2 linked regions of the Peterkaempfera bronchialis genome follow. Each later gene encodes a partner of the first gene's protein in a complex. Links are inferred from orthologs where the notes say so. Each region holds a gene or a part of one and is shown on either strand. Other genes may lie near its edges.

Region 1 (14,590 bases):
CATCTGCTGGCCTCGCTCTGGCACGCGGCCCCCGGCCCCAAGGCGTTCGGCACCTTCGTGGAGCTGACCAACCTGGTCGGCGCACTCGGCTTCCAGCAGGCCGTGCAGGCCCTCTCCGGCCACCGGCTGCTCTGCATCGACGAGTTCGAGCTGGACGACCCCGGCGACACCGTGCTGGTCTCCACCCTGCTCGGCCGGCTGGTGGAGAGCGGCGTCAAGCTCGCCGCCACCTCCAACACCCTGCCCGACCGGCTCGGCGAGGGCCGCTTCGCCGCCACCGACTTCATGCGCGAGATCCAGGGCCTGGCGGCGCACTTCCGCCCGCTGCGGATCGACGGCGAGGACTACCGCCACCGGGGCCTGCCCGCCGCGCCGCCGCCGTACGCCGACGACACCGTCACCGAGGCCGCCGCCCGCACCCCCGGCGCCGTCCTGGACGACTTCGGCGACCTGCTGGCCCACCTCGCCACCGTCCACCCCAGCCGCTACGGCGCGCTGCTCGACGGCGTGCAGGCGGTCTTCCTGCGCGGGGTACGGCCCGTCCCCGACCAGGCCACCGCGCTGCGTCTGGTGGTGCTCGCCGACCGGATGTACGACCGCGAGCTGCCGGTGGTGGCCTCCGGCACCCCCTTCGACGAGATCTTCGGCGAGGAGATGCTGCGCGGCGGCTACCGCAAGAAGTACCTGCGGGCCGTCTCCCGGCTGGTCGCCCTGGCCCGGGACAGCGCCAGGGTCGCCCCCGGGGCCTGACCCGGCCCGGTTGTCAGTGGCCCGGCCCGGTTGTCAGTGGTGGGTCGTACGGTGGGTGTCGTGCGACCCATCACCGACATCAAGCGCAAAGTGGCGCCCTTCGAGGTCGTCAGCCCCTACCAGCCCAACGGCGACCAGCCGGCGGCCATCGCCGAGCTGGAGCGCCGCGTCCGCGCGGGCGAGAAGGACGTCGTGCTGCTCGGCGCGACCGGCACCGGCAAGTCCGCCACCACCGCCTGGATGATCGAGCGCCTCCAGCGCCCGACCCTGGTGATGGCGCCCAACAAGACCCTCGCCGCCCAGCTGGCCAACGAGTTCCGCGAACTGCTGCCCAACAACGCCGTCGAGTACTTCGTCTCGTACTACGACTACTACCAGCCCGAGGCATACGTCCCGCAGACGGACACCTATATCGAGAAGGACTCCTCGATCAACGAGGAGGTCGAGCGCCTGCGCCACTCCGCGACCAACTCGCTGCTCACCCGCCGCGACGTGGTCGTGGTCGCCTCGGTCTCCTGCATCTACGGCCTGGGCACCCCGCAGGAGTACGTGGACCGGATGGTCCCGCTGAAGATCGGCGAGGAGATCGACCGCGACGCCCTGCTGCGCCGCTTTGTGGACATCCAGTACACCCGCAACGACCTGGCCTTCACCCGCGGTACCTTCCGGGTGCGGGGCGACACCATCGAGATCTTCCCGGTCTACGAGGAGCTGGCCGTCCGGATCGAGATGTTCGGCGACGAGATCGAGGCGCTCTACACCCTGCATCCGCTCACCGGCGAGATCGTCTCCGAGGACCAGGAGCTCTACGTCTTCCCCGCCTCCCACTATGTGGCCGGCCCGGAGCGCATGGAGCGCGCCATCTCCGAGATCGAGCAGGAGCTGGAGCAGACCCTGGCCCGGATGGAGAAGCAGGGCAAGCTGCTGGAGGCCCAGCGGCTGCGGATGCGCACCACCTACGACATCGAGATGATGCGCCAGATCGGCACCTGCTCCGGCATCGAGAACTACTCCCGGTTCATCGACGGCCGCGACCCGGGGACGGCCCCCAACACCCTGCTCGACTACTTCCCGGAGGACTTCCTCCTGGTCATCGACGAGTCGCATGTCACCGTGCCGCAGATCGGCGCGATGTACGAGGGCGACGCCTCCCGCAAGCGCACCCTGGTGGAGCACGGCTTCCGGCTGCCGTCGGCGATGGACAACCGGCCGCTGAAGTGGGAGGAGTTCCTGGAGCGGACCGACCAGACCGTCTACCTCTCCGCCACCCCCGGCCCATACGAGCTCTCCCGGGGCGACGGCCAGGTCGAGCAGATCATCCGCCCCACCGGACTGGTCGACCCCGAGGTCATCGTCAAGCCCACCCAGGGCCAGATCGACGACCTGGTGCACGAGGTCCGCCTGCGCACCGAGAAGGACGAGCGCGTCCTGATCACCACGCTCACCAAGAAGATGTCCGAGGACCTCACCGACTACATGCTGGAGCTGGGCATCCGGGTGCGGTACCTGCACAGCGACATCGACACCCTGCGCCGGGTCGAGCTGCTGCGCGAGCTGCGGGCCGGCGAGTACGACGTGCTGGTCGGCATCAACCTGCTGCGTGAGGGCCTGGACCTGCCCGAGGTCTCCCTGGTCGCCATCCTGGACGCCGACAAGGAGGGCTTCCTGCGCTCCGGCACCTCGCTGATCCAGACCATCGGCCGTGCCGCGCGCAATGTCTCCGGCCAGGTCCACATGTACGCCGACCGGATCACCCCGGCGATGGAGAAGGCCATCGACGAGACCAACCGGCGGCGCGAGAAGCAGATCGCGTACAACCGGGAGCGCGGCATCGACCCGCAGCCGCTGCGGAAGAAGATCGGCGACATCCTGGACACCATCGCCCGGGAGGACGTCGACACCACGGAGCTGCTCTCCACCGGCTACCGGGGCGTGGGCAAGACCAAGGCGCCGGTCCCGGCGCTGGGCCGGGGCGGCACCGACGGGCGCGACGCCAAGACCCTGCCCGCCGCCGAGCTGGCCGAGCTGATCCAGAGCCTCACCGACCAGATGCACACCGCCGCCGCCGAGTTGCAGTTCGAGGTCGCCGCGCGGCTGCGCGACGAGGTCGGGGAACTCAAAAAGGAGCTGCGCCAGATGCGCGAAGCAGGCATGGTCTGAGCTGCCGCCCCGGCGGACCCGCCACCCGTGGGGGTGGTCCGCCGGGGCAGAATGTCTTTGAGCAGCGCCACACAGGGGTAGTCCCTGCGTGGCGCCGGACGTGGTCGCCATAGGGTGGGGGCAATGGGGGGCGGATCAGCCCTCGGGCGCGCTCCCGCACTCGCGGCACCGCGCCGGAACACCGCAGAGGGGGGCCTCGGCCGGTCATCACCGGGGCCGATCCGGAAGAGAGGACGGCACCGTGTCGGTGAACCTGGCGAAGGGCCAGAGCGTCAGTCTTCAGAAGTCCAGTGGCGAGTCGCTGGCAGTCGTGCGGATGGGCCTCGGTTGGAAGGCCGCCCCACGCCGTGGACTGTTCGGCACCCGCACCCGAGAGATCGACCTGGATGCCTCGGCGGTGCTCTACGCCGACAAGACCCCGTCGGACGTGGTCTTCTTCCAGCACCTGGTCAGCAATGACGGTTCCATCCGCCACACCGGCGACAACCTGGTCGGCGGCGTCGGCGCGGGCGGTGACGACGAGTCGATCCTGGTGGACCTGCCCCGGGTGCCGGTGCACATCACCCAGATCGTCTTCACCGTCAGCTCCTACACCGGGCAGAACTTCCAGCAGGTGGAGAACGCCCACTGCCGACTGGTGGACGAGACCAGCGGCCAGGAGCTGGCCCGCTATGAGCTGACCGGCGGCGGTGCGCACACCGGCCAGATCATGGCCAAGGTGTACCGCGACGGCTCCGGCGGCTGGCAGATGGCCGCCATCGGCGCCCCGGCGCAGGCCCGGACCTTCCAGGACATGCTCCCCGCCATTGCGCCGTTCCTGTAGCCCCCGGGCGGAGTCCACCCTCCGATCTTTTACCTTCGTAGGACCTTCCTTTACCTTCCCTTGGGGGTTCCTGGTAGGGTTCTCTGTATCGGAGGGGAGTATTCCCCCGCAGCGTCCCCGTCATCACGGCAGCGCCCGGCAGAGCCGGCGGTGCCCGGGGCGCCGGTCCGCAGAGGTGTGGACGGAAGAGACCTCCGGCAGCCGACGAGTGTTCGCCGAATCTGCCGGAGGTGCAGGATGGACGTTTCCCTGGCCATGTGGGCCACCACCATCGTGGCGCTGTGCGCCCTGATCGCTGTCGACTTCTTCATCGGCGGCCGAAAGCCGCATGAGGTCTCCCTCAGGGAGGCCGGTACCTGGACCGCCGTCTGGGTCGTGCTGGCCGCCGTCTTCGGCGGGGTCCTGTGGTGGCAGGCCGGGTCGCAGCCCGCCGGTGAGTTCTTCGCCGGCTACATCACCGAGAAGTCGCTCAGCGTCGACAACCTCTTCGTCTTCATCCTGATCATGGCGAGGTTCGCGGTGCCCGCCGTCTTCCAGCAGCGGGTGCTGATGGTCGGCGTGCTTGTCGCCCTGGTGCTCCGAGCCGGCTTCATCGCGGCCGGCGCCGCCGTCCTCTCCACCTTCTCCTGGGTCTTCTTCCTCTTCGGCGCCTTTCTGATCTGGACCGCCTGGAAGCTCATCCAGGACGCCCGGTCCGATGAGCAGGACGAGGAGTTCAAGGAGAACCGCCTGCTCAAGGCCGTACAGAAGCGCTTCCCCGCCACCGACGGCTACCACGGCACCAAGCTGTTCGTCCGGGAGAACGGCCGTCGCCTGATGACCCCGATGCTGATCGTCATGCTGGCGATCGGCACCACGGACGTCCTCTTCGCGCTGGACTCCATCCCGGCGATCTTCGGCCTGACCCAGGACCCGTACATCGTCTTCACCGCCAACGCCTTTGCGCTGATGGGTCTGCGCCAGCTGTACTTCCTCATCGGCGGCCTGCTGGCGAAGCTGGTCCACCTCTCCTACGGCCTGTCGATCATCCTGGGCTTCATCGGCGTCAAGCTGGTGCTGCATGCGCTGCATGAGTCCGGGGTGCACGTCCCCCAGATCGGTATCCCGGTCTCGCTGGGCGTCATCTGCACCGTGCTCGTGGTCACCACGGCGACCAGCCTGCTGGCCTCCCGCCGCAAGGCCGAGGCGGAGCGGGCGGAGCAGCGCCACTCGATCGACGCCTGAGCCGCCCGTGGCCGTGCGGCCCGGCTGTGCGGCCCGGTCGTGCGGCCCGGTCGTGCGGGTCGTCCCCCTCAGGGGTGAACCCCGCCCGCGCCGCACGGTTCGTCGCCCTTCGCGCCGCCCCGCGCCGCCTCCGGCCCACCGCCGCAGGCGGCGCGCAGGCGTTCGGGAAGGCCACCCGGCACCGCTCTGACCAGCGGGTATTCCGGCCGACCGGCCGGTGTTCGGGCCCCGGACGCGGCGCGGGCACCCGGCGCACGCCGGGGCGGCGGACCGCCGACCCCGCACCATGATCACCTCTTCGGGGGAAGTCGTGGCCGAGCTACCCCGGGCCGCCCGCGATGCCTCGTACGGTCATCCCATCGGCGCAGCCGCACCCAGGCCGCGCACCGAACCAGGGGACATCAATGCACGCACGTCGCATCGCCTCCATGCTCCTCGCCGCCACCGCAGCGGCCGCCGTTCTCGGCACCGGTACGGCCCAGGCGGCCGGCCACCCCCACCACCGGATCGACCGCCACCGCGCGATCGTCGAGCTGGGCCCGGTCCACCGGGACGGCAACGCGAGCCGGGAGTGGATCACCCTCACCAACACCTCCGGCCGCCCCGTGGACCTGCGCGGCTGGACCCTGTCGGACCGTGACCGGCACTCGTTCCGCCTCCGCCATGTGAGCCTGCGCGGACACCAGTCCGTGCGGGTCCACACCGGCCACGGCCGTGACACCTTCCGCGACGTCTACCAGGAGCAGCGCCGCTCCGTGTGGGACCGCGTGGACACGGCCACCCTGCGGGACGACCGGGGTCGCGTCGTGGACCAGGCGAGCTGGGGCGGCCGCATCGACCACCACCCGGGCCACCGCCGCTGACCTGCGGTGAGAGAGAGGTCCGGCCGCGTCCTCGACGCGGCCGGACCTCTGGTCCAGCGGGGACGGGATCGTCGGTGAGCCAGGGCCGGTCGGCGGCTGAGTGCTCCGGACCCCGAGAAGGCCGATGGCCGCCCACCGGAGGGGGCGGCCATCGGCCGGGCTGCTACCCGGGCCTCAGGCGAGGATGCCCGAGGTCATGATCTGGCGAATGATCAGGCACTGCGTCGGCGACGGAACACCAGCAGGGCCGCGCCGCCGGCGACAAGCGCGGCGCTGCCCAGCGCCAGGGGCAGGGTGCTGCTGCCGGCGCCCGTGTGGGCGAGCTCGTCGCCGCCGCTGGAGGAGGCGGGCGTCACAGGGGCGGCAGCCGGCGCGGGCGAGGTGCTCTGCGCGGGACTCGGAGCGCTGCTGGGGGTGGCGCTCCGAGTCGGGGTGGTGCTCTGGGTCGGCGTCGCGCTCTGGCTCGGCGCGGCGCTCTGCGTCGGGGTCGCGCTCTGGCTCGGCGAGGCGCCGGCAGACGGGCCGGCCGCGATGGTCACGGTCGCACTCCTGGAGCAGAGCGTCGTGCCCCGGAAGTTCTCGCGGCCCTCGTTGACGAAGACACACGGGCTGATGGTGGCCTTGCCCGGCTTCGCGCTGCTCGGGTAGCTGAGCCGCACCCGGACGGTGTGGGTGGTGCCGGCCTTGGCCGAGGAGCTTTCCCCGTCCAGGTAGAAGCCCTGGCGGTCGCGGCCCTGGATCGGCCCCAGGGTGGTCCAGGCACCGTTCCCGGTACGGACCTGCACCTTCGCCGGGGCGTCGATGAAGAGCACATTGCCGAGGCGCACATAGTCCGAGGGCGTCGGGTTGGAGAGCGTCGCGTCGAACTCGATCGGCGCGCCGCCCGCGACCACCGTGGCGGGGACGTGGGACACCGAGGAGGAGATGGAGGTCACGCCGATCGTGTGGGTGTCCTCGGCCAGCGGGTTCCACTCGTCGGCCGCGTCGGCCACCGCAGAGTGCAGCTTGATCGACTGCGTCCCACCATTGCTGGCCCCGTTGAACGGGGTGCCCATCGGCAGACCGATCCGCAGCTTCAGGGTCCGCTGGCCGACGGCCAGGTGGAAGTTCTCCGATCGGCCCTCGAAGCGGCCCTGGCCGACGTCGTACGTCAGCGCCAGGTCCTTCCACGTGCTCCCCTCCAGGAACTGCATCACCAGCCCGTTCTCCGGCACCCCCGGGCCGGTCGTGGCGTCCAGCTCAAGGGCGACCGGGCGGGGCGTGCCCGTGTTGTCGATCGTCTCGGTGAACTCGACCGGCTGACCGGCGAAACCGACCGACGCCGGGGTGTTCGCGGAGAGGGTGATCCCCGCGGACGGTGCCGACTCGGCGAACGCGGAGGGTGCCGCTGTGAGCACCGCGCCGGAGCCGAGGATGCACGCGAGCAGTGCCGCCGCAGACGCGGAGCGGCGGGCGGTGCGGGCGGTGCGCGGCATGGCGGTGCCTTCGGTCTTCATGCTGATCCCCCAGTGTCAACAGGCGGCGCTGCCTGATGGGCCGCGTCCGCTCCGGCACTCTGTTGCGGTGCCTCGCATGTAGAGACGCTTCTTTTCACCAACGGTTGCAGCCGGGTGCAGAGTTTTTTGGAGCAACTTCGGAGGCAGCCGTGCCGAGTGTGAACGCGGACCGTGCCAATCCGGTCAAGGGTGGACGAAGCCCTGTCCCGGCCCCGTGCGACCGGATCACCAGCCCCGGTCGCGCCACTCCGGGATCCGAGGGCGCTCGACTCCGAGCGTGGTGTCGTTGCCATGGCCCGGGTAGATCCAGGTCTCGTCCGGGAGGACGCCGAAGACCTTCTCCTCCAGTCCGTCCATGAGCGAGGCGAAGTCTCCCGGATTCGCGGTCCTGCCGGGGCCGCCGGGGAAGAGGCAGTCCCCGGTGAAGAGGTGCGGGTGGCCCTGGGGGTCGTCGTAGACCAGGACGATCGCGCCGGGGGTGTGGCCGATCAGGTGGCGGACGGTGAGCCGGACATCGCCGACCCGGACGGTGTCGCCGTCGTCCAGCGGGAGGTCGGTGGGGACGGCGATGCCCTCGGTGTCATGGCGTCCGGCGGCGGTGCGGGCCCCGGTGGCGGCGACCACGTCGGCCAGCGCGGACCAGTGGTCGCGGTGGCGGTGGGTGGTGACCACGGTGGCCAGGCGGTCGCCGACCGTCTCCAGCAGGGTCGGTGCGTCGGCCGCCGCGTCGATCAGGAGTTGTTCGTCGGTGGCGCGGCAGCGCAGCAGATAGGCGTTGTTGTCCATCGGGCCGACCGCCACCTTGGTGATCATCAGATGGGCCAGTTCACGCACGTCCGGCGGCCCGCCGACCTTCACCGCTCCGTGGTAGGACATGGGCTCGCGCTCCTCTTTCTCGTACGGAGTGGACTCTTGTCCATGATCACGCACCGGGTGCCTGGCGTCATCCCATCGGGGGCAGCTTCGGGAGCGCGGTGCGCGGGTCGGTGAGCTGGACGCCGTCGCGGTGGACCTGGAGGCCGTCGCCGTCGGAGCGGCCGGAGAGCCAGGCGGCCAGGGCGCGGACCGGGCCCTCCACGGTGAGTTCGGGCCGGTCGGCCGGGGGGCCGATGCGCAGCTCCCGCTCTGCGGCCTCCACCAGGAGCCGTACCGGCTCCGCCTCCGGGGCGGCGCGGAACTTGGCGGCCAGCCGCTCCAGCTCGTGGTCGGCGAAGGCGGCCGACCAGTGGGCGGGGGTGTAGCCGGAGTCCAGGTCGACATGGTGGTACTCGAGCTCCACCAGCCGCTTCCCGGGGATCTCGGAGGCGGGGAAGGTGTAGCCGTGGCGGTGGCGCAGCAGGGTGGACCAGGCGTCGGCGGGCATCGCGGCGGCCGCCTCGGCGAACCGCTCATGGGAGGCGCGCAGGTCCGCCAGCTGCTCCCCGAGGGGGCGCCCGGCGCCGTCCTGGATGCCCCGGTCCCGGGCGTCCTCGCCGGCGTACTGCGGGATGTCCTGCCCGGTGCGGGCGCCGGTCAGCAGGTTGACCAGCGAGTCGGCGTGGCGGGCGAGGTGGGCGAGGACATGGCCCCGGGTCCAGCCCGGCAGCAGGGAGGGCTCGGCCAGGGCGGCGGGCTCCAGTCCAGCGACGGTGCGCAGCAGCCGCTCGGTGGCCTCGGCGACCTCGGCCAGGTCGTCGCGGACGAGGGCCGGGGCGGCGTCCGGTGCGGCGGGGGCGGGAGTCGCGGGGTCGGTCGCTTCGGGCATCGGGCGGGTCCTCCTGGGGTCGGTGGCGTTTCCCGGGCCCTCCCCGGTCGTTGGTCCGGCGGGGGCGCACTATCGGACGCTACCCGTGGTCTCCGTTGCCGGCAGCGGTTTTGCGTCGGCGCGGGGGCGGGTGGGGCGGCGCGGGCCGTCACTCGTTCGGGTGCTTCTGGCTGGACAGACTCGATATTCGAACGCGTGAGCTATACGCTGGTCCTCCGATCCTGCCGAACCTGGAAGAAACGCCCGAGCCGTCTGGTTACGATCGACCGTGGGCCTATGACGCCGCCGCCGGTATGGCGCCGCGTCCGCCCGTCCATGGGCCGAGCGCCGGACCGAGCCGGGCCGCCCCCATAACGGCGTCGATCGCCCCAGACCGCCAGCCTCATACCTCCAGCCCCAGACCCTCTCCGGAGAAAGGCGCAGAAGCGTGGCAGACCGCCTCATCGTCCGCGGTGCTCGCGAGCACAACCTGAAGAACGTCTCGCTCGACCTGCCCCGCGACGCGCTCATCGTCTTCACGGGGCTGTCCGGGTCGGGCAAGTCGTCGCTGGCCTTCGACACCATCTTCGCCGAGGGCCAGCGGCGCTACGTGGAGTCGCTCTCCTCGTACGCACGGCAGTTCCTGGGGCAGATGGACAAGCCCGACGTCGACTTCATCGAGGGCCTCTCCCCGGCGGTCTCCATCGACCAGAAGTCGACCTCCCGCAACCCCCGCTCCACCGTCGGCACCATCACCGAGGTCTACGACTACCTGCGGCTGCTCTTCGCCCGCATCGGCAAGCCGCACTGCCCGCACTGCGGCCGGCCGATCGCCCGGCAGACTCCGCAGGCGATCGTCGACCGGGTGCTGGAGCTGGCGGAGGGCACCCGCTTCCAGGTGCTCAGCCCGCTGGTGCGGGCGCGCAAGGGGGAGTACGCCGACCTCTTCTCCGACCTCCAGGCCAAGGGCTACGCCCGCGCCCGGGTGGACGGCGCCACCGTGCAGCTCACCGAGCCGCCCAAGCTGAAGAAGCAGGAGAAGCACACCATCGAGGTGGTGGTGGACCGCCTCACCGTGAAGGAGTCCGCCAAGCGCCGCCTCACCGACTCGGTGGAGACCGCGCTGGGGCTCTCCGGCGGCATGGTGGTGCTGGACTTCGTGGACCTCCCGGAGGACGACCCGCAGCGCGAGCGGATGTTCTCCGAGCATCTGTACTGCCCGTACGACGACGTCTCCTTCGAGGAGATGGAGCCCCGGTCCTTCTCCTTCAACTCGCCGTTCGGCGCCTGCCCGGAGTGCACCGGCATCGGCACCCGGATGGAGGTCGACGCCGAGCTGGTGGTGCCCGACGAGGAGAAGTCGCTCGACGAGGGCGCCATCCACCCCTGGGCGCTCGGCCACACCAAGGAGTACTTCCAGCGGCTGGTCGGCGCGCTCGCCACCGAGCTGGGCTTCCGCACCGACATCCCGTTCGCCGGGCTGCCGGCCCGGGCGCGCAAGGCGCTGCTGTACGGCCACAAGACCCAGATCGCGGTCCACTACCGCAACCGCTATGGGCGCGAGCGCTCCTACACCACCTCCTTCGAGGGCGCGGTGCCGTTTGTGCAGCGGCGCCACTCGGAGGCGGAGAGCGACTCCAGCCGCGAGCGCTTCGAGGGCTATATGCGGGAGGTGCCCTGCCCCGGCTGCCAGGGCACCCGGCTCAAGCCGGTGGTGCTGGCCGTCACCGTCCAGGAGAAGTCCATCGCCGAGGTCGCGGCCATGTCGATCAGCGACTGCGCGGACTTCCTGCTGGGGCTGACCCTGAGCGCCCGCGAGAAGACCATCGCCGAGCGGGTGCTCAAGGAGGTCAACGAGCGGCTGCGGTTCCTGGTCGACGTCGGTCTGGACTACCTCTCGCTCAACCGCGCCGCAGGCACCCTCTCCGGCGGCGAAGCGCAGCGCATCCGGCTGGCCACCCAGATCGGCTCCGGCCTGGTCGGTGTGCTGTATGTGCTGGACGAGCCGTCGATCGGTCTGCACCAGCGGGACAACCACCGGCTGATCGAGACCCTGGTGCGGCTGCGCGACCTGGGCAACACCCTGATCGTGGTGGAGCACGACGAGGACACCATCCGCACCTCCGACTGGGTGGTGGACATCGGCCCCGGTGCGGGCGAGCACGGCGGCAAGGTGGTCCACTCCGGGCCGCTGGCCGAGATGCTGGCCAACGAGGAGTCGATGACCGGGCAGTACCTGGTCGGCAAGCGGTCCATCGCCACCCCAGAGGAGCGGCGGCCGCGCGACCGGAAGCGGCAGCTGGTCGTCCACGGCGCCCGTGAGCACAACCTCAAGGACGTCACCGTCGGCTTCCCGCTGGGCACCCTCACCGCCGTCACCGGCGTCTCCGGCTCCGGCAAGTCCACCCTGGTCAACGACATCCTCTACACCCACCTGGCCCGGGAGCTCAACGGCGCCCGCTCGGTGCCCGGGCGGCACACCCGGATCACCGGCACCGACCTGGTGGACAAGGTGGTCCATGTCGACCAGTCGCCGATCGGCCGCACCCCCCGGTCCAACCCGGCGACCTACACCGGCGTCTTCGACCACATCCGCCGCCTCTTCGCGGAGACCACGGAGGCCAAGGTGCGCGGCTATCTGCCGGGCCGGTTCTCCTTCAACGTCAAGGGCGGCCGCTGCGAGAACTGCTCCGGCGACGGCACCATCAAGATCGAGATGAACTTCCTGCCGGATGTCTACGTCCCCTGCGAGGTCTGCCACGGCGCCCGCTACAACCGGGAGACGCTGGACGTCCACTACAAGGGGAAGTCCATCGCCGAGGTGCTGGACATGCCGATCGAGGAGGCCCTGGGCTTCTTCGAGGCGGTACCGTCCATCGCCCGCCATCTGCGCACCCTCAACGAGGTCGGCCTCGGCTACGTCCGGCTCGGCCAGTCCGCACCGACCCTCTCCGGCGGCGAGGCACAGCGGGTCAAGCTCTCCTCGGAGCTCCAGAAGCGCTCCACCGGCCGCACCGTCTACGTCCTGGACGAGCCGACCACCGGGCTGCACTTCGAGGACATCAGCAAGCTGATCAAGGTGCTCTCCGGCCTGGTGGAGAAGGGCAACACGGTCATCGTCATCGAGCACAACCTCGATGTGATCAAGACCGCCGACTGGGTCGTGGACATGGGCCCCGAGGGCGGCCACGGCGGTGGCGGCGTGGTGGCCGAGGGCACCCCGGAGGAGATCGCGGCCGTGGGCGAGAGCCACACCGGCAAGTTCCTCCGCGACATCCTCGGCGACCGGGTCAGCGACGCGGTGCCCGCCCAGCGGACCCGCCGCAAGCGCACCACCGCTTAGGCAGGCCCGCCGCCCGCCGCCCGCCGCCCGCCGCCCGCCGACCGTGTGGTTCCCGCCGCTCGGCGGAGCGCCGGGCGGCGGGCGGCGGGGGAGCGGTGCCCACCATGGGCGGTATGTCCGCACCGACCGCCGCCGAGGCCCCCGACCCGCTGGTCCACATCGGGCCGCCGCCGATGCGGTCCGCCCCGCCGCAGACCCCGCCGGCGGTCGGGGGCGGCCGTACGGGGGCACGCCGGGCCATCGCCGTGCCGCTGCTGGTGGCCCTGGTGTTCGCCGCCCTCCAGGTGGTCGCCCACCCCAACTGGACGCTCGCCAACGACTCCTACCGCTACGCCCGGCAGAGCCTGGAGATCCTCGGCGCCTCCCCGGCCGAGGCCCGGCAGCAGGCGGTCCGGGCGTACTGCGCCGACCGGGCGGCGCAGCGCAAACGGAGCCGCGCCCTCGACCCGGTCCCGGCCGGGAGCCACGCCGGCCGCAACACCGGGCTGCGGACCTGCCTGCGGACCAATGCGGGCGGGCTTGCCCCGACCGACCCCCGCTATGAGCGGATCTTCGAGACCAGGCCCGGCTACCCCCTGCTGATCTCTCCCGCAGTGGCTCTGATCGGCGTCGCCCGGGGCATGTGGCTGACCGGCCTGCTCCTCGCCATCGGGGCGTCGCTGCTGGTCGTCGCAGTGCTGCGGCAGGTCGGCGGGTCACCGACGGCCGCCGTGGCCGGGCAGCTCCTCTTCCTCTCCAGCCGCCTGGGCTGGTGGACCGCCCAGCCGCTGGCCGAGGGCGCCGTGACCGTCGGGGTGCTGGCGGCCCTGCTGGGCGCCTGGTGGCTGCTGCACGGCCGCCGCCCGGCCGGAGCGGGGCTGCTGCTCGCCGCGCTCGGGGCCACCGCTCTGGTGAAGTACTCGGCGGCGCTGACGCTGGCCTGCGCCCTCGCCCTGGCAGCGGCCTGCCTGCTGTTCGCCCGGCCCGGCCGACCCCCGGCCGCCGCCCGCACCGGGGCCGTCCCGCTGGCCGCGCTGGCCGGCGCCTCGGCGGCGCTGATCGCGGTCGGCGCCTCCGCCCTGCGGCTGCCGGACGCGGCGGAGAGCCTCCAGGACACCTTCAGCCGCAACTTCCACCGGGCCCTGGTCACCGACCCCTGGCAGCGGCTGCTCGGACTGGACGTCCACTACTGGGCGCAGTGGCTGCGCGACCAGGCCGCCCAGCCGCTGCTGCCGGTCCTGCTCTGCCTGGCCGGCTGGGCGCTGCTGCGCCGCTGCCGCGTCCTCGGCGTGCTGGCCGCCGCCGCGGCGGCGGTCGGCGTGGCCACCGCCGCCGCCCACCCGCTGGTCAGCCAGCAGGACCGGCTCTGGGCACTGCTCTGGGTACCGGTGGTGCTCGGTGTGCCGCTCGCCGTCGACCTGCTGCGTTCCGGCCGGGTCGTACCCGAGCCCGCCGCACCGACCGCCGTATCCGGAGCCGCGCTGCCCCGGAGGTAGAGTCGCGACGACCCCGGCGGCGCCGGACACGCCCTGGACCGCCTCACGTAGCCGCACCGACGGAGCGCCGAGCATGCACCACCCCCAGAGCGGACACCCCGAGACCGCCCCCGAGACCGCCCCCGCCCGTGACACCGCCTGTGACACCGCCCGTGACACCGCCCCTGGCAGCGCCGCCGACAGCGCCCCCTGTCCCGCCCGGCGTACGGTGCTGCGCGGCGCCGCAGTGGCGGGCGTGGCCGGTGCGGCGGCGCTCGGCCTGGCGGCCTGCGGCTCCGCGCGCCCTCGTACGTCGGTCCCCAGGGGCCCGATCGACCTGGGCTCGCCCACCGAGGTGCCGGTCGGCGGCGGCGTCGTCCACCGGGAGGACAGACTTGTGGTCACCCAGCCGACCAAGGGCGAGTTCAGGGCGTTCAGCGCGGTCTGCCCCCACGCCGGCTGCGTGGTGGACCAGGTGGCCGACGGGCTCATCCAGTGCCCCTGCCACGGCAGCCACTTCCGGGTCGCCGACGGCTCGGTGGTGGAGGGCCCAGCCCCCACCGCGCTGGCCGAGGTCCCGGTGCGGGTCGAGGACGGCAAGCTCATCGCCGGAAGCTGATCGCCGCGCAGCCGGTCGCCGCGCAGTCTCCGGCCGGGATGTCGGCGCCAGTCGGTACGGTGGTGACCATGGCAGACCCGTCGACATACCGTCCTGCGCCCGGGCAGATCCCGGACTCGCCCGGTGTCTACAAGT
Region 2 (14,823 bases), 2.6 Mb from region 1 along the record:
GGCGGCACCGAGGTCGAGTTGGAGATGGAGAGGGCGGACACATGACCGGGACCGAGGAAGCGGTCGGGGCGGGGCAGGGCCGGACGGCCCGGGTGGTGCTCGTCGACGACCACCGGATGTTCCGTACCGGGGTGCGCGCCGAGATCGGCGAGACCGCGCGTACCGGGATCGACGTGGTCGGCGAGGCGGACGACGTGGAGCAGGCGGTCCAGGTGGTCACCGCCACCCGGCCGGACGTGGTGCTGCTCGATGTGCACCTGCCGGGCGGCGGCGGGGTGGAGGTGCTGCGCCGCTGTGCGCCGCTGATGACCGAGGGGGCGGACGGCGCGGGCGCGGTGCGCTTTCTGGCGCTCTCGGTGTCGGACGCGGCGGAGGACGTCATCGGGGTGATCCGGGGCGGTGCGCGCGGCTATGTGACCAAGACCATCACCGGTGCCGACCTGGTGGCGGCGGTCTTCCGGGTCTCCGACGGCGACGCGGTCTTCTCGCCCCGGCTGGCCGGGTTCGTGCTGGACGCCTTCGCGGCCACCGACACCCCGCCGGTCGACGAGGACCTGGACCGGCTCACCCAGCGGGAGCGCGAGGTGCTCCGGCTGATCGCCCGGGGATACGCGTACAAGGAGATCGCCAAGCAGCTGTTCATCTCGGTGAAGACCGTGGAGAGCCATGTGTCGGCGGTCCTGCGCAAGCTCCAGCTGTCCAACCGGCATGAGCTGACCCGGTGGGCGACCGCCCGCCGACTGGTCTGACCGGTACCGGCGGTGCGCACCCGGCGGCCGGTGCTCCGCTGGGTAGGGTCGGTCGGGTCGCTGCCGAGAGCGGCGGCAGGCGGAAGCCCCCGACTCCGGAGGGACCGGCCCTATGCCACCCACTGTCACGCTGGAGCGCCCCTCTCGCCGCGACCCGGGCCCCGGAGCCGACCCTGACCGGCAGCCTGCGGGGGCGCGGCGCGGACAGTCCGGCCGACCCCGCCTCCAGGTGCTGGACGGGCTGCGGCTGCTGGCCGCCCTGGGGGTGCTCTCCTGGCACTACACGGGCATCCAGCAGGCCCTGGCCATCTGGGGCGGCCGGACCAGGGACGTGGTCCCGGCGGCGCACGCGGTCGGCCAGTACGGCTGGCTCGGGGTCGAGCTCTTCTTTCTGATCAGCGGCTTTGTGATCTGCATGTCCTGCTGGGGGCGGCCCGCCAGGGACCTCTTCCGGTCCCGGGTGGTGCGGCTGCTGCCCGCCTACTGGGTGGCCGTGCTGACCACCTCGGTGGTGCTCTTCCTGGTCCGGCCGCCGTGGGTGGACCAGCGGGAGCTGACGTTCAGCCGGGTGCTCTCCAATCTGACGATGGGTCAGGCTGGCCTGGCCGTCGATGACATCGACCCGGTGTACTGGACGCTCTGGGTCGAGCTCCGCTTCTATGTGCTCTTTGCGATCGTGGCCGCGTTGGGGGTGACCTACCGGCGGGTGGTGCTCTTCTGCGGCATCTGGATGTTCGCCGTGCTGCTCACCCCGCGCTCCGGGCTGCCGCTGCTGGACCTGGTGGTGATGCCGCAGTACGCGCCGTTCTTCATCGCCGGGGTGGCGATGTACCTGATGTACCGGGTGGGGCCCAACCCCCTGCTCTGGGGCATCGTCGGCTTCTCCTGGCTGGTCGCGCAGCATGAGATGCACACCCTGGTCAGGCCGTACATCAGCGGCTCCGGGCATCCGCTCTCCTTCCCGGTCGTGCTGACGGTGGTCACCGTGGCCTTCCTGGCGGTGCTCGGCACGGCCCTCGGCGCCTTCCGCCGGCTTCGGTACCCGTGGCTGACGACCGCCGGGGCGCTCACCTATCCGCTCTACCTGCTGCACCAGGAGATCGGCTGGATCGTGCTGATGAAGCTGCACGGCCTGGTCAACCCGTATCTGCTGCTGGCCGGACTGACCGCCGCGCTGCTCGCCCTCGCCTGGCTGGTCCACCGCTGGGTGGAGCGGCCCGCCGCCCGGCTGCTGCGGCGCTGGCTGGACTCCTCCTTCCACGCCCTGCGGCGTGCCGACTCCTTCGAACGGGCCGAGCGCGCCGAGCAGGCCGAGCGGGCTGCCCCGGGCGGCGCGGCCTGACCCCTGGGGGCGCGGGCGGGCCGTCTGGGGCGGCTGAGTACCATCGGCCGGGTGGACGTGCTCATCAAGTTCTTTGTCGCCCTGCACATCATCGGCATAGCCGCTCTGCTCGGCGGGTTCCTCACCCAGCTGAAGAGCCTGAAGGCCGGACAGGGCCGGGTGGTGCCTGCCATGGTGCACGGCGCGCTGACCATGCTGGTGACCGGCATGGTGCTGGTGGGGCTCAACGAGGCGAACCACCACCACCCCAATATGATCAAGATCGGTGTCAAGCTCGCCGTGCTGGTGGCGGTGCTGCTGCTGGTCTGGGTCAACCGGGACGAGGAGAAGGCATCCGGCGGCGTGGTCGGCGCCATCGGCGGGCTGACCGCCCTCAATATCTTCATCGCCACTCTCTGGACCTGAGCCGCCCGCTGACCTGAGCCGCCCGCTGTCCTGAGCCGCCCGCCGGCGGCCACCCCGAAAACCGTTCGCGGTGGCCGGACGGCCCACGCCAGGATGGCGCGCATGGAGAGCTGGGAGCACCTGGTCACCGAGCACACCGTCCTCTCGGTGATCGTCGGCTCGCGTGCGTTCGGCCTGGCCACCGAGGCGTCCGACACCGACCGGCGCGGCATCTTCGTGACGCCCACCAGCGCGTTCTGGCGGCTGGAGAAGCCCCCGCGCCACCTGGCCGGACCGCTCCCCGAGCAGTTCAGCTGGGAGGTCGAGCGGATCTGCGAACTGGCGCTGGCCGGTAACCCCAGCGCGCTCGAAGTGCTGCACTCCCCGCTGGTCGAGCACACCACCCCGGTGGGGGACGAGCTGCGCGCCCTCGCTCCAGCCTTCCTCTCCCGGCGCATCCACCGCACCTTCGTCCGCCACGCCGACAGCCAGTTCGCCAGGGCCGAGGCCCGGCGGGCCAGGGGCGAGCAGCCCAAGGGCAAGCACCTGCTGCATCTGCTGCGGCTGCTGGCCTGCTGCGCCGGGCTGCTGGAGACCGGGCGGCTGCGGCTGGACGTCGGCGAGGAGCGTGCGGCGCTGCTCGCCGTGGGCAGGGGAGAGATCGACTGGGACGAGATCGGCGTCCGCCGCGACCGGCTCACCCGCCGGGCCGACGCCGCCCTGGCGGACAGCCCGCTGCCCGCCGAGCCCGACACCGCGCGGGTCGAGGAGTGGCTGGTCTCGGTGCGGCGCCGGACACTGGACGCCGAGAGGGTGAGCCCATGATGACCAGCGGGACGACAGTGGCAAAGGACGTACTCACGGCGGCGGGGGTGCCGGAGCTGGGTGAGGTGCTGGCGGAGGAGGTGGAGCAGCCGCTGGTCTTCGCCACGGTCTCCGGCGCCCATCTGTACGGCTTCCCGTCCGCCGACTCCGATGTGGATCTGCGCGGCGCCCATCTGCTGCCGGTCGAGGAGCTGGTGGGGCTGGAGACGCCCCGGGACACCCAGAGCCGGATGTGGCTGCGGCAGGGCGTCGAACTGGACCTGGTCACCCATGACCTGGCCAAGTTCGCCCGGCTGATGCTGCGGCGCAACGGCTATGTGCTGGAGCAGCTGCTCTCCCCGCTGGTCGTCCGCACCACACCGGTCCACCGGGAGCTGGCCGCGCTCGCCCCCACCGTGCTCACCCGGCACCACGCCCACCACTACCGGGGCTTCGCCCGCACCCAGTGGCGGATCTTCGAGCGCACCGACGAGCTGAAGCCGCTGCTGTACACCTTCCGGGCGCTGCTCACCGGCATCCACCTGATGCGCAGCGGCGAGGTGCAGGCCCATCTGTCGACCCTGGCCGGCGAGATCCCGTCGGCGCCCCCGTATCTGCGGGACCTGGTCGCGGCCAAGGCGTCCGCCGAGAACGCGCTCCGCACCGAGCTGCCGGGGGCGCCCGACCGGGAGCGGCTGCGGGCCGCCGTGGAGGCGCTTCAGGCGGAGCTGGACGAGGCCGAGCGGGAGAGCGGCCTGCCCGATCGGCAGGGCGGCCACCGGGAGCTGCATGAGCTGGTGGTGCGGGCGCGGCTGGGATCGGAGGAGCGGCGGACCGGTGTCGGAGGCAGGTCATAGACTCGGGGGGCGATGAGTAGCCTCTTTGACGACATCCCCCTCCCCGGCCTCGACGGCCTCGCCACCGGGCCCGGGGGCGTCCCCGCGCGGCCCGCCGCCTTCACGGCCGAGGAGCCGCCGCCGCACCCGGAGGAGGACGGCTTCGCGCCCTACGGGGCCGGGCCGGATGAGCCGGGCCCCTACGGGGAGGCCTCCGAGGACGAGGCCCCCTATGAGGCCCCTTATGAGGAGGCCATCCCCGCCGACCTCTTCCAGGGCGACTTCACCGGCCCGGTGGACCGGGACGCGTACCACGCCAACGGGGCGCCGCGCACGGTGGTGGACCCGGCGCAGCTGCTGGACGGGATGAACCCGCCGCAGCGCGAGGCCGTGGTGCACTCCGGCTCGCCGCTGCTCATCGTGGCCGGAGCGGGCTCCGGCAAGACCCGGGTGCTCACCCACCGCATCGCCTATCTGCTGGCGGCGCGCGGGGCCCGGCCCGGCGAGATCCTGGCCATCACCTTCACCAACAAGGCCGCCGGCGAGATGCGGGAGCGCGTCGAGCACCTGGTGGGCCCGCGGGCCAAGGCGATGTGGGTCTCCACCTTTCACAGCGCCTGTGTGCGCATCCTGCGGCGGGAGAGCAAGCGGCTGGGCTTCACCTCCAGCTTCTCCATCTACGACGCCGCCGACGCGCAGCGGCTGATGTCGCTGGTCTGCCGCGACCTGGACCTGGACCCCAAGCAGTACCCGCCGAAGTCCTTCACCGCCAAGGTCTCCAACCTCAAGAACGAGCTGGTCGACGAGGAGACCTACGCCGACCGGGCGGCCAACCCGATGGAGCGGAAGCTGGCCGAGGCGTACGCCCTCTACCAGCGACGGCTCCGCGAGGCCAACGCCCTGGACTTCGACGACATCATCATGACCACCGTCCACCTGCTCCAGGCATTCCCCGAGGTGGCGGAGCACTACCGGCGGCGGTTCCGGCACATCCTGGTCGACGAGTACCAGGACACCAACCACGCCCAGTACATGCTGGTGCGTGAGCTGACCGGCGGTGCCGTCGGCCAGGCACCGAAGCGGACCGTGGACGGCGATCTGGTCCGGCCGGAGGAGGAGGGCCTGGCCGAGCTGCCGCCCGCCGAGCTGTGCGTGGTGGGCGACGCAGACCAGTCGATCTACGCCTTCCGGGGTGCGACCATCCGCAACATCCTCCAGTTCGAGGAGGACTACCCGGACGCCACCACCATCCTGCTGGAGCAGAACTACCGCTCCACCCAGACCATCCTCACCGCCGCCAACGCGGTGATCGAGCGGAACACCAACCGGCGTGCCAAGAACCTCTGGACGGCCGGGGCGGACGGGGCGAAGATCGTCGGCTATGTCGCCGACGACGAGCACAGCGAGGCCCAGTTCGCCGCCGAGGAGATCGACCGGCTGACCGACGCCGGCGATGCCCGGCCCGGCGACGTCGCCGTCTTCTACCGCACCAATGCGCAGTCCCGCGTCTTCGAGGAGGTGTTCATCCGGGTCGGCCTGCCGTACAAGGTGGTCGGCGGGGTGCGCTTCTACGAGCGCAGGGAGGTCCGGGACGTCCTCGCCTATCTGAGGCTGCTCGCCAACCCCGAGGACACCGTCCCGCTGCGCCGCATCCTCAATGTGCCCAAGCGCGGCATCGGCGACCGCGCCGAGGCGATGATCGACGCGCTGGCGCTGCGCGAGCGGATCTCCTTCGCCCAGGCGCTGCGCCGGGTGGACGAGGCGTACGGCATGGCCGCGCGGTCCGCCAACGCGGTGAAGAAGTTCAACGACCTGATGGAGAAGCTGCGCTCCATCGCCGAGGGCGGCGCCGGTCCGGCCACCGTGCTGGAGGCGGTGCTGGAGGAGACCGGCTACCTCGCGGAACTCCAGGCGTCCACCGACCCGCAGGACGAGACCCGGATCGAGAACCTCCAGGAACTGGCCGCCGTCGCCCTGGAGTTCGAGCAGGAGAACACCGAAGGCACCCTGTCGGACTTCCTGGAGCAGGTCGCCCTGGTCGCCGACTCCGACCAGATCCCGGACCAGGACGAGGAGGGCGAGGCACAGGGCGTCATCACCCTGATGACCCTGCACACCGCCAAGGGCCTGGAGTTCCCGGTGGTCTTCCTCACCGGCATGGAGGACGGCGTCTTCCCGCATATGCGCGCCCTCGGCCAGGCCAAGGAGCTGGAGGAGGAGCGGCGCCTCGCCTATGTCGGGGTGACCCGGGCCCGGGAGCGGCTGTACCTCACCCGGTCGGTGATGCGCAGCGCCTGGGGCCAGCCCTCGTACAACCCCGCGTCGCGGTTCCTGGAGGAGATCCCGGAGGCGCTGATCGACTGGAAGCGGTCCGGCGCTGCGGCGGCGCCGCCGTCCACCGGGGTGCTGGGCGGGGTGACCGGGGCCAGGGGCTCCTCCTCGGCGTCGGCCTCGCCGAGGGCGGGATGGGGCAAGTCCGCCCGCAAGGTGCAGGAGCGGGAGGTGGTGGCGCTGGCCGTGGGCGACCGGGTCAGCCATGACACCTTCGGGCTGGGCACCGTGGTCGAGGCCACCGGGGCCGGTGACAAGGCGCAGGCGACGATCGACTTCGGCGGGTCCGGGAAGAAGCGGCTGCTGCTGCGCTACGCACCGGTGGAGAAGCTGTAGCGGGGGCCGGGGGCCGGGGGGCCCGCTGCGGAGGGCGGGTGGCTGCTCAGCGCGGGTTGAGCCCGTGGCTGAGCAGCCAGGGGATCGGGTCCACGGCGGGGGCGCCGTCACCGGGGTGCACCTCGAAGTGCATATGCGGGCCGGTGCTGTTGCCGCTGCTGCCGGAGTAGGCGATGGTGTCGCCGGCCTTCACCTTGCCCGAGCGGATCCGGTACGAGCTGAGGTGGCAGTACCAGGTCTCGGTGCCGTCGGACGCGGTGACGATCGCCATATAGCCGTACGCCGAGTTCCACTGGGTGCGCACGGTGCCGTCGGTGGCGGCGCGGACGTCGGTGCCCCAGCTCACCGGGAAGTCGATGCCGGTGTGCAGCGCCGCCCAGTGGGTGCCGGCCATGCCGAAGGTGGCGGAGAGGCCGTGCTCGGCGACCGGCAGCACAAACTTGGGGCGCAGGGCCTCCTTGCGCTTCTTCTCGTCCTCCTGCCGCTTCTTCAGGTCGATGCGGGCCTGGTTGCGGCTCACCCGGCCGGCGAAGTCGTCGGCGTTCTTGCGCAGCCCGGCCAGCTGGGTGTCCAGCTTGGAGGAGAGCGCCACCGCGGCCTTGGGCGAGGGGGTGGCCTCCGGGGTGCCGGCGGCGGAGTCATGCGAGGAGCCCTGGTCGGGGATGCTCACCGTGACGGCGGCGGCTGCGGCCACGCCCATCACGGCGACCGACGGGACGGCGATGGTCAGCAGGGCCGAGCGCCGGGCGGTGCGGGGCTTGCTGCGGGCCGCCCGGGCGGCGGCCCGGCCGCCCACCGGCGGCGCTGCGGCCTGCATGGCCTGTGTGGTCTGTGTCGTCTGCGTGGCCTGTACCGCTGCCGCTGCCGCTGCGGGCTCGGGGGCGGCGGTCCCGTCGTGGGGCGCCTCGTCGTACTCGTCCTCGTACGGGTACTCGTCGTAGGCGAAACCGTCCTGCCCGTCCTGGCCTGCGAAGTCCTGGGCAGCGGAGTCCTGCCCTGCGAAGTCCTGGGCGGCGGAGTCCTGGGTGGTGCCGTACTCGGTGTATGTCCCGTATCCCTGCACGGCGGTGTCCTGCGGGTAGCCGTCGTAGCCCACGGCGCCGTACAGGTCCGGTGTGGTGTACGCGCCGGTGGCGTCCGGGGAGGTGAGGGTGGCGGTGCCCCAGGAGACGTCCGCCGAGGGGTCGGCGGACCAGGACGTCTCGGCGGTGCCATAGCCGTAGGCGGTCGCATACGGGTCCTGCTGCCAGCCCTCGGCCGTGGTGGTGGCGGCGGTGGTCCAGGTGCCGGTCTGCTCGGCGGTCACCCCGCCGTAGCCGTACCAGGCGCCGGTGGTGTCGTAGGTGGTGCCGGTGTACCCGGTGTACTCGGTGGGCCGGGCGTACTCGGTGGGCTCGGCGTAGTCGGTGTACTCGGCGTACGACTGGTCAGGTGCGGCAGGAGGCGGAAAGACAGCCCCGGCACCCTGGCCTTCGTACGCCACCGGCTCAACTTTCGCCTCGACAGCAGGAGAACAGCGGCGACTGTATCCCCGAAGACGGACCGGCGACAATCTTTCCAGCCAGACCGGGTGTCCGGCGGGAGTCGGGTGGGAGGGCTGCGGGGCAACCGGGCGAACCGGGTCGGCCGGATCGGCTTGCGGAGGCGTGAACACGCAGTGCATGCGTTCGGTTGTGACTTTGCCCTCCCCCCGGTCCGCGAAACGGCGCTCCGGCACGGGTGGCGCTACCCTCCCTCCAGGGATGTTATTGAGTGTTAACGCAAGTCCCGTACAGATCTGGAGGCAGGAATGGGAGTGTCCGGACCGATCCGCGTGGTCGTCGCCAAGCCGGGTCTCGACGGCCACGACCGCGGGGCCAAGGTCATTGCGCGTGCGCTGCGGGACGCCGGTATGGAGGTCATCTACACCGGTCTGCACCAGACTCCGGAGCAGATCGTGGACACCGCCATCCAGGAGGACGCCGACGGCATCGGCCTGTCGATCCTCTCCGGTGCCCATATGACGCTCTGCGCCAAGGTGATGGCGCTGCTCAAGGAGCAGGACGCCGCCGACATCAAGGTCTTCGTCGGCGGCATCATCCCCGACGGCGACGTCCCCGAGCTGAAGGCCATGGGGGTCGCCGACATCTTCACCCCCGGCACCCCCACCCGGGATGTCGTCGCCTGGGTCGAGGCCAATCTGCGTACCTCCTCCGCCGCCTGACGGACCGCCTGCCGGACCAGCTGTCGGACCAGCTGTCGGATCGGCTGCCGGTGCCCGGCGGGCGCCGGTCAGCCGAGTTCGGCGAGCATCGCCGCGCGGAAGCGCAGGGTCCCGGCCAGCCGGGTGAAGGTCTCGGTCCATGCCGCGCCGCCCTCCGCCGCCGAGGCCAGCGCCGCCACCCGGTCCGCGTCCTCCGGGGCCAGGGCGCGCTCGGCCATGCCCAGCACCCCGCTGTGGCTCCACGGATAGGCCCCGGAACCGGCCGCCCGCTCCAGCGCGCCGACCACTGCCGCGCCCAGCCGGGGCGACCATGGCACCGCGCAGGCACCCAGCATCTGGAACGCCTCGCCCAACCCGTGGACCTCCACGAACGCCGCCGTCCAGGCGGCCCGCTCCTCCGGCTCCAGCACCGCCAGCAGCTTCGCCGGAGCACCCGAGGCACGACCCCCGCCCCGGCCGCCCGGCCGGGGCGGCGGCCCCAGCAGCGCCCGCGCCCAGCCCGCGTCGTGCTGCCGCACCGCAGCCCGGGCCCATGCCTCCCGCAGGTCGTCGCCCCAGCCGTCGGCGACCGGCAGCGTCAGCAGCAGCTCCGGGCTGCGGCCGGTCTCGCGGGTCCAGAGGGAGAGCGGTGCGGCGGCCAGGATCTCGCCCAGCCACCAGGCCCGCTCACCCCGCCCGGTGGGTGAGGTGAGGGCGATGCCGTCCCGCTGCATCGCCTCGTCGCAGACGGCGGGCGGCTCGACCGCGAAGACCTCCCCGGTGGGGCCGCGCCGCAGTCGGACGGCGGCCCTGGCCCGGTCGGCCATGCGGGCGGCCAGCGCCGAACCGGGCAGCGTGGACAGCAGCTCGGCGGCGGTCAGCCGGACGTTCTTGCTGCGGTCGCCGAGTGCCGCCTCCAGAAACGGCTCGTCGGCTGCGGTCAGCCGCTCCTGGAGGGCGTCCAGGAAGAGCAGCCGGTCCTCGGCTCGCTCGGTGGACCAGGTGGAGCGCAGCAGATCCAGGGCGGCCGCCGGATCGCGGCGGCGCAGCCGGGTGAGATGGGTGACCCGCTCGGCGAACAGCCCCTCGTGCCAGATGGCGTCGCCGTCCGGCGGCTGCCCGCCGTCCGCTGCCGTGGCCTCCGGAACCGTCCGGAGCACAAACCGCCAGTCGGGGTTCCGCTCCGCCAGCCAGCGGCCCAGCGGACCGGCCAGCGCCACCGCGTCCGGCCGCAGCTCGCTGCGGGCCCGGGCGGCGTCCAGCAGTGCGGGCAGCAGTGGCGCGGGCGCTCGGAAGCCCCGGGCGCGGGCCGCGCCGAGCCACTGCGGCAGCAGCTCGGCGAGGTTGGCCGCCGTGCCTGCTGTGGCCGCCGCAGCCGCCGAGGCGCTGCGGTCGGCGAGCAGCATCCCGAGCCGCCGCCGGGCCGGCTCGGGCAGCGGCGGACGGGGGTCGTCCGAGGCCGGCTCGGGTGTCGGATTCGGCGGCGCGGACGCGGGCGCGGGCGCGGTGGCGGGCCGCAGTCCCGCCCGGCGGTGCACCGTGCTGAGCGCGGCCACCGCGAGCAGCGCGGCGGCCGGGTCGGAGCGGTCGACGGCTGCGGCGGCCCCGGCCAGGGCGGGGGTGCCGGTGAGGCCGGGCACCGGCCGCCGGTCCGTCCCCAGCAGCGCGGTGGCCACCAGCGCCTCCCATGCGTCGGCCTGCTGGGTCTGCCCAGTCTGCTGGGTCTGCGGTGCGGTCATCGGCGGGGTCATCGGCGGGGTCATCGGCGGGGTCTCCCTTCGACGGGCGGGCGGTTGGGCGGGTGGGCAGGTGCGGTGGTCATGGGCAGAGCCCGATCGCGGTCCCGTCGGCGTCCCAGACCGTGACCGGGCTGAAGCCCCGGTGTCCGCACTCGCCGAAGACCGTCACCGGCCGCCCGCCGGAGACGGCGGCCAGCCGCCACAGCCCGGCCCCCGCCGCCGAGCCCTGCCGGTGCACCGGCACCTGCTCGCCGCCGTCGCCGTCCACCAGCCGCCAGCCGTCCGGGGCGGGGACCGGCACCACCCCGGCGAGCACCACGGGCCAGGAGTCCAGCCATGGTTCCTCGGCCAGCGCGGCACCGTACTCGGCCAGCGCCCGGTCCACGGTGACGCCCGGCGGCACGGCCTCCTCGGGCGGTGCGGGAGCAGCGGGCAGCCGGTCCGGGCCGAGCACCGCGCGCAGCGGCCGTACGCCGGGGTGGTACGCCAGGTCGGCCTCCACCGCCAGGCCGGTCGGCAGGGCGAGGTCGGGCGCCCGACCGGGCCGCCCGAAGGAGAGCAGCAGGGCCGTGCGGCCCGTACCGGCGCCGCGCAGCCAGAGCCGACGGGTGGTCAGCCGGTCGTCGGCCGTGTCGCGGACGCCCAGTACCAGCCAGCGGTCGCGGACCGCCGGACCGGCGCGCAGCACCTCCGAGCCCTCCATGGTGAAGCCGACCCGGGCGCGGACGGTCGCCGCGAGCGGCTCCGGCAGCCGGTCCACCCGTCCATAGGCGGCGGCGAGCAGGTCCAGCAGGGCGTACTGCTCCAGCAGCCGGGCCGGCCAGCCGGGGCCGGAGCCGGGCACCGTGGCGAGCTCCCGGGCCAGCGAGGCCAGCCCGGGCGCCTGCGCGTCGACCATCCGGGCGGCCACGTCGTCCCAGGCGCCGTAGCCCGCCCGCTCCTCCCCGGCCAGGCCGCCGCGCAGCCGGTCGGCGAGCCGCAGGCGCAGCTCCGCCGCCCCCTCGGCGACCCGGGCCGCCCGCCGCTCGGCGCGGCGCCGCGCCGCCTCGGGGTCGGCGGCCGGGGCTGCGGCGCGGGTGGCGTCGCGCTGCTCGGCGCGCTCCCGGCGGGCGGTCAGCCAGGACGCGGCCCAGCCTGCGGGCTCGGCCGCGGCGGGCACCGACTCTGGGCCGGCCGCCCACCGCAGCAGCAGGCCCAGGGCGTGCTTGCAGGGGAACTTCCGGCTGGGGCAGGTGCAGGAGTACGCGGGCGCCGCGAGCTCCACCGCCGTCCGGTACACGGCGCTCCCGCTGCCCCTGCACTCCCCCCACACCGCGCCGTCCCCGGTGCCCGCCCCGCTCCAGGGCGCGGGGGAGGCCAGCTTGGCCGCAGCCTTGCGCGATGCGGCGTCAGGGGCCAGTGCCAGCACCTGGTCCGCCGTCCACCGCACGTCGTTCGAAGTCACCGACATGCCCTCGACCGTAGGGGCCACCACTGACAACGCCCCCGGCCGACGCCTGTCCGGGGGCGTTGTCAGTGGTGTGGTGCATGGTGGATCTCGCAGGCCGGAGCTGCCGGGCCTGACCGTGGACTGCCCTCTGCCTGCCTTCTGCCTGCCCTCTGTCTGCCTTCTGCCTCCCATCTGCTCTGCCGATGCTCCCCGACTCAACCGCCGCTGCGGGTGCCCTGCCACAGGTGTGCCCGGCGGCCCGCTGGAAGGAGCCCCGTTGACCTCGACCACGCACGCCGGGCCGACGACCGCCGCCGGTACCGCCGAGGTGCTGCGCCCCCATGCCGAGGACGCCTTCGCCGGCGAGTTGGCCGCTCTGGCCGCACAGGACGACCGGCCGCGCCCCGAGCGCTGGCGGCTGTCGCCGTGGGCCGTGGCCACCTATCTGCTGGGCGGCGCGCTGCCGGACGGCACCGTGATCAGCCCCAAGTACGTCGGCCCGCGCCGCATCGTCGAGGTCGCGGTGACCACCCTGGCCACCGACCGGGCGCTGCTGCTGCTCGGAGTGCCCGGCACCGCCAAAACCTGGGTGTCGGAGCATCTGGCCGCCGCCGTCAGTGGCGACTCCACCCTGCTGGTGCAGGGCACGGCGGGCACCCCGGAGGAGGCCGTCCGCTACGGGTGGAACTACGCCCAGCTGCTGGCCCACGGCCCCAGCCGGGACGCCCTGGTGCCGTCCCCGGTGATGCGCGCCATGGCGGACGGCAAGGTCGCGCGGGTCGAGGAGCTCACCCGCATCCCGGCGGATGTGCAGGACAGCCTGATCACCATCCTCTCCGAGAAGACCCTGCCGGTCCCGGAGTTGGGCGGGGAGACCCAGGCGGTGCGCGGCTTCAACCTGATAGCCACCGCCAACGACCGCGACCGGGGGGTCAACGAGCTCTCCAGCGCACTTCGCCGCCGGTTCAACACGGTGGTACTGCCGTTGCCCGCCTCGATGGAGGACGAGGTGGACATCGTCACCCGGCGGGTCCGCCAGCTCGGCCGCTCCCTCGACCTGCCCGACCTGCCGGACGGCGCCGAGGAGATCCGACGGGTGGTCACCGTCTTCCGGGAGCTGCGGGACGGCGTCACCGCCGACGGCCGCACCAAGGTCAAGTCGCCCACCGGCACCCTCTCCACGGCCGAGGCGATCTCCGTGGTGACCAGCGGTATCGCACTCGCCGCCCACTTCGGCGACGGCGTACTGCGCTCCGGGGACGTTGCCGCCGGCATCCTCGGCGCGGTGGTCCGCGACCCGGCAGGCGACCGGGTGGTGTGGCAGGAGTACCTGGAGAGCGTGGTGCGCGAGCGCGACGGCTGGAAGGACTTCTACCGCGCCTGCCGGGAGGTGAGCTGAATGCCCGCCACCACCCCCCGGGCCACCGTGCTCGGCGTACGGCACCACGGGCCGGGCTCGGCCCGCGCCGTGGCCGCCACACTGGCCTGGCTGGAGCCCGATGCGGTGCTGATCGAGGGGCCGCCGGAGGCCGACGCGATCGTGGCGCTGGCCGGGGAGAAGGAGATGGTGCCGCCGGTCGCGCTGCTGGCCCATGTGGTGGACGACCCGGCGCGGGCCGCCTTCTGGCCGTTCGCGTCGTTCTCCCCGGAGTGGGTGGCCATCCGGTACGCGGTGGAGCGGGCCACGCCGGTCCGCTTCATCGACCTCCCGGCGGCCCAGGGCTTCGCCCTGGCCGCCGCACGGGAGCAGGGGGAGCGGGAGGCGGCGGAGGAACCGGCCGGGGGGTCACAGGGGAGCACCCCGCCCGGTTCCTCCGCCGACCCCGCGGACCCGGGCGACCCCGCGGTCCTCGACCCCATCGCCGCGCTGGCCCATGCGGCCGGGCACGACGACCCCGAGCGGTGGTGGGAGGACGTCGTGGAACACCGCCTACCCCGGGAGCGCGGCGCGGAGGGCGACCCGCTGGCCCCCTTCCGGGCCGTCGCCGACGCCATGGCCGCCCTACGCGACCGGGCCCCGGCGGACGGCGCCCCCGGCCCCGATGGCCTCCGCGACGACGCACTGCGTGAGGCGTATATGCGGCAGCAGATCCGGGCGGCCCACCGGTCCGGCCACACCCGGATCGCCGTCGTCTGCGGCGCCTGGCACGTCCCCGCCCTGGAACGGATGCCGTCCGCCGCCCAGGACCGCGAACTGCTCAAAACCCTCCCTCGCAAGCCCAGGACCGAGATCACCTGGGTGCCCTGGACGCACCGCCGCCTCGCCCAGCAGACCGGCTACGGCGCCGGTGTCGACTCACCCGGCTGGTACCACCACCTCTTCACCGCCCCCGACCGGCCCGTCGCCCGCTGGCTGACCCGCGCCGCCGGCCTGCTCCGCGAGGCGGACCACCCGGTCTCCTCCGCCCATGTCATCGAGGCCGTGCGGCTCGCCGAGGCGCTGGCCGCGATGCGCGGCCGACCGCTGGCCGGCCTCACCGAGACGCTCGACGCCGTCCGCGCCGTGCTTGGCGACGGCTCGGAGACGGCCCTGGCGCTGGTCCACGACCGCCTGGTGGTCGGCGACGCCCTCGGCGAGGTGCCCGACACCGCCCCCGCCGTACCGCTGCAACGCGACCTCGCCCGGTGGCAGCGCTCCCTCCGCCTCCGACCCGACCCCGCCGAGCGCGACCTCGACCTGGACCTGCGGAA

Evidence for each region.
Region 2: the proteins of uvrB (region 1) and pcrA are in contact, whole or in part, in a crystal structure (PDB 7EGT), measured with the Thermus thermophilus proteins. The link is inferred for Peterkaempfera bronchialis from one-to-one orthologs. Residues at the interface, in WP_096411307.1 of Thermus thermophilus: Glu23, Leu25, Arg26, Asp27, Gly28, Glu29, Arg30, Phe31, Arg55, Glu326, Asp327, Phe328, Glu379, Ser382, Gln383, His398, Gly400, Arg401; in WP_096412145.1 of Thermus thermophilus: His654, Arg656, Phe657, Gln666, Asp668, Glu669, Lys680, Arg681, Leu682, Ser683, Lys685, Tyr686, Ala687.

Annotation. Positions count from the first base shown.
Region 1 is NZ_CP031264.1:5,270,350-5,284,939, forward strand. What follows is about bases 400-3,360. They hold uvrB (excinuclease ABC subunit UvrB), read left to right. Parts: upstream 400-810; coding sequence 811-2,910; downstream 2,911-3,360. Other genes in these bases: zapE (cell division protein ZapE), read left to right, coding at 400-750; C7M71_RS23365 (TerD family protein), read left to right, coding at 3,152-3,360. Outside these bases: more of zapE, read left to right, coding at 1-399; more of C7M71_RS23365, read left to right, coding at 3,361-3,733; C7M71_RS23370 (TerC family protein), read left to right, coding at 3,971-4,957; C7M71_RS23375 (lamin tail domain-containing protein), read left to right, coding at 5,362-5,820; C7M71_RS23380 (LPXTG cell wall anchor domain-containing protein), read right to left, coding at 6,033-7,316; C7M71_RS23385 (MBL fold metallo-hydrolase), read right to left, coding at 7,542-8,192; C7M71_RS23390 (maleylpyruvate isomerase family mycothiol-dependent enzyme), read right to left, coding at 8,260-9,060; excinuclease ABC subunit UvrA, read left to right, coding at 9,488-12,382; C7M71_RS23400 (hypothetical protein), read left to right, coding at 12,496-13,857; C7M71_RS23405 (Rieske (2Fe-2S) protein), read left to right, coding at 13,931-14,455; excinuclease ABC subunit UvrC, read left to right, coding at 14,524-14,590. UniProt on the Escherichia coli protein: The UvrABC repair system catalyzes the recognition and processing of DNA lesions. A damage recognition complex composed of 2 UvrA and 2 UvrB subunits scans DNA for abnormalities.
Region 2 is NZ_CP031264.1:2,624,552-2,639,374, reverse strand. What follows is about bases 3,789-6,982. They hold pcrA (DNA helicase PcrA), read left to right. Parts: upstream 3,789-4,148; coding sequence 4,149-6,782; downstream 6,783-6,982. Other genes in these bases: C7M71_RS11460 (M23 family metallopeptidase), read right to left, coding at 6,829-6,982; C7M71_RS11470 (nucleotidyltransferase domain-containing protein), read left to right, coding at 3,789-4,136. In the rest of the region: C7M71_RS11495 (ATP-binding protein), read left to right, coding at 1-45; C7M71_RS11490 (LuxR C-terminal-related transcriptional regulator), read left to right, coding at 42-749; C7M71_RS11485 (acyltransferase family protein), read left to right, coding at 862-2,091; C7M71_RS11480 (hypothetical protein), read left to right, coding at 2,143-2,496; C7M71_RS11475 (nucleotidyltransferase domain-containing protein), read left to right, coding at 2,590-3,300; more of C7M71_RS11470, read left to right, coding at 3,297-3,788; more of C7M71_RS11460, read right to left, coding at 6,983-8,265; C7M71_RS11455 (cobalamin B12-binding domain-containing protein), read left to right, coding at 8,572-8,985; C7M71_RS11450 (DUF5691 domain-containing protein), read right to left, coding at 9,054-10,727; C7M71_RS11445 (SWIM zinc finger family protein), read right to left, coding at 10,783-12,153; C7M71_RS11440 (ATP-binding protein), read left to right, coding at 12,410-13,531; C7M71_RS11435 (DUF5682 family protein), read left to right, coding at 13,532-14,823. UniProt on the Escherichia coli protein: A helicase with DNA-dependent ATPase activity. Unwinds DNA duplexes with 3'-5' polarity. Translocates on single-stranded DNA with 3'-5' polarity. Initiates unwinding more efficiently from a nicked substrate than double-stranded DNA.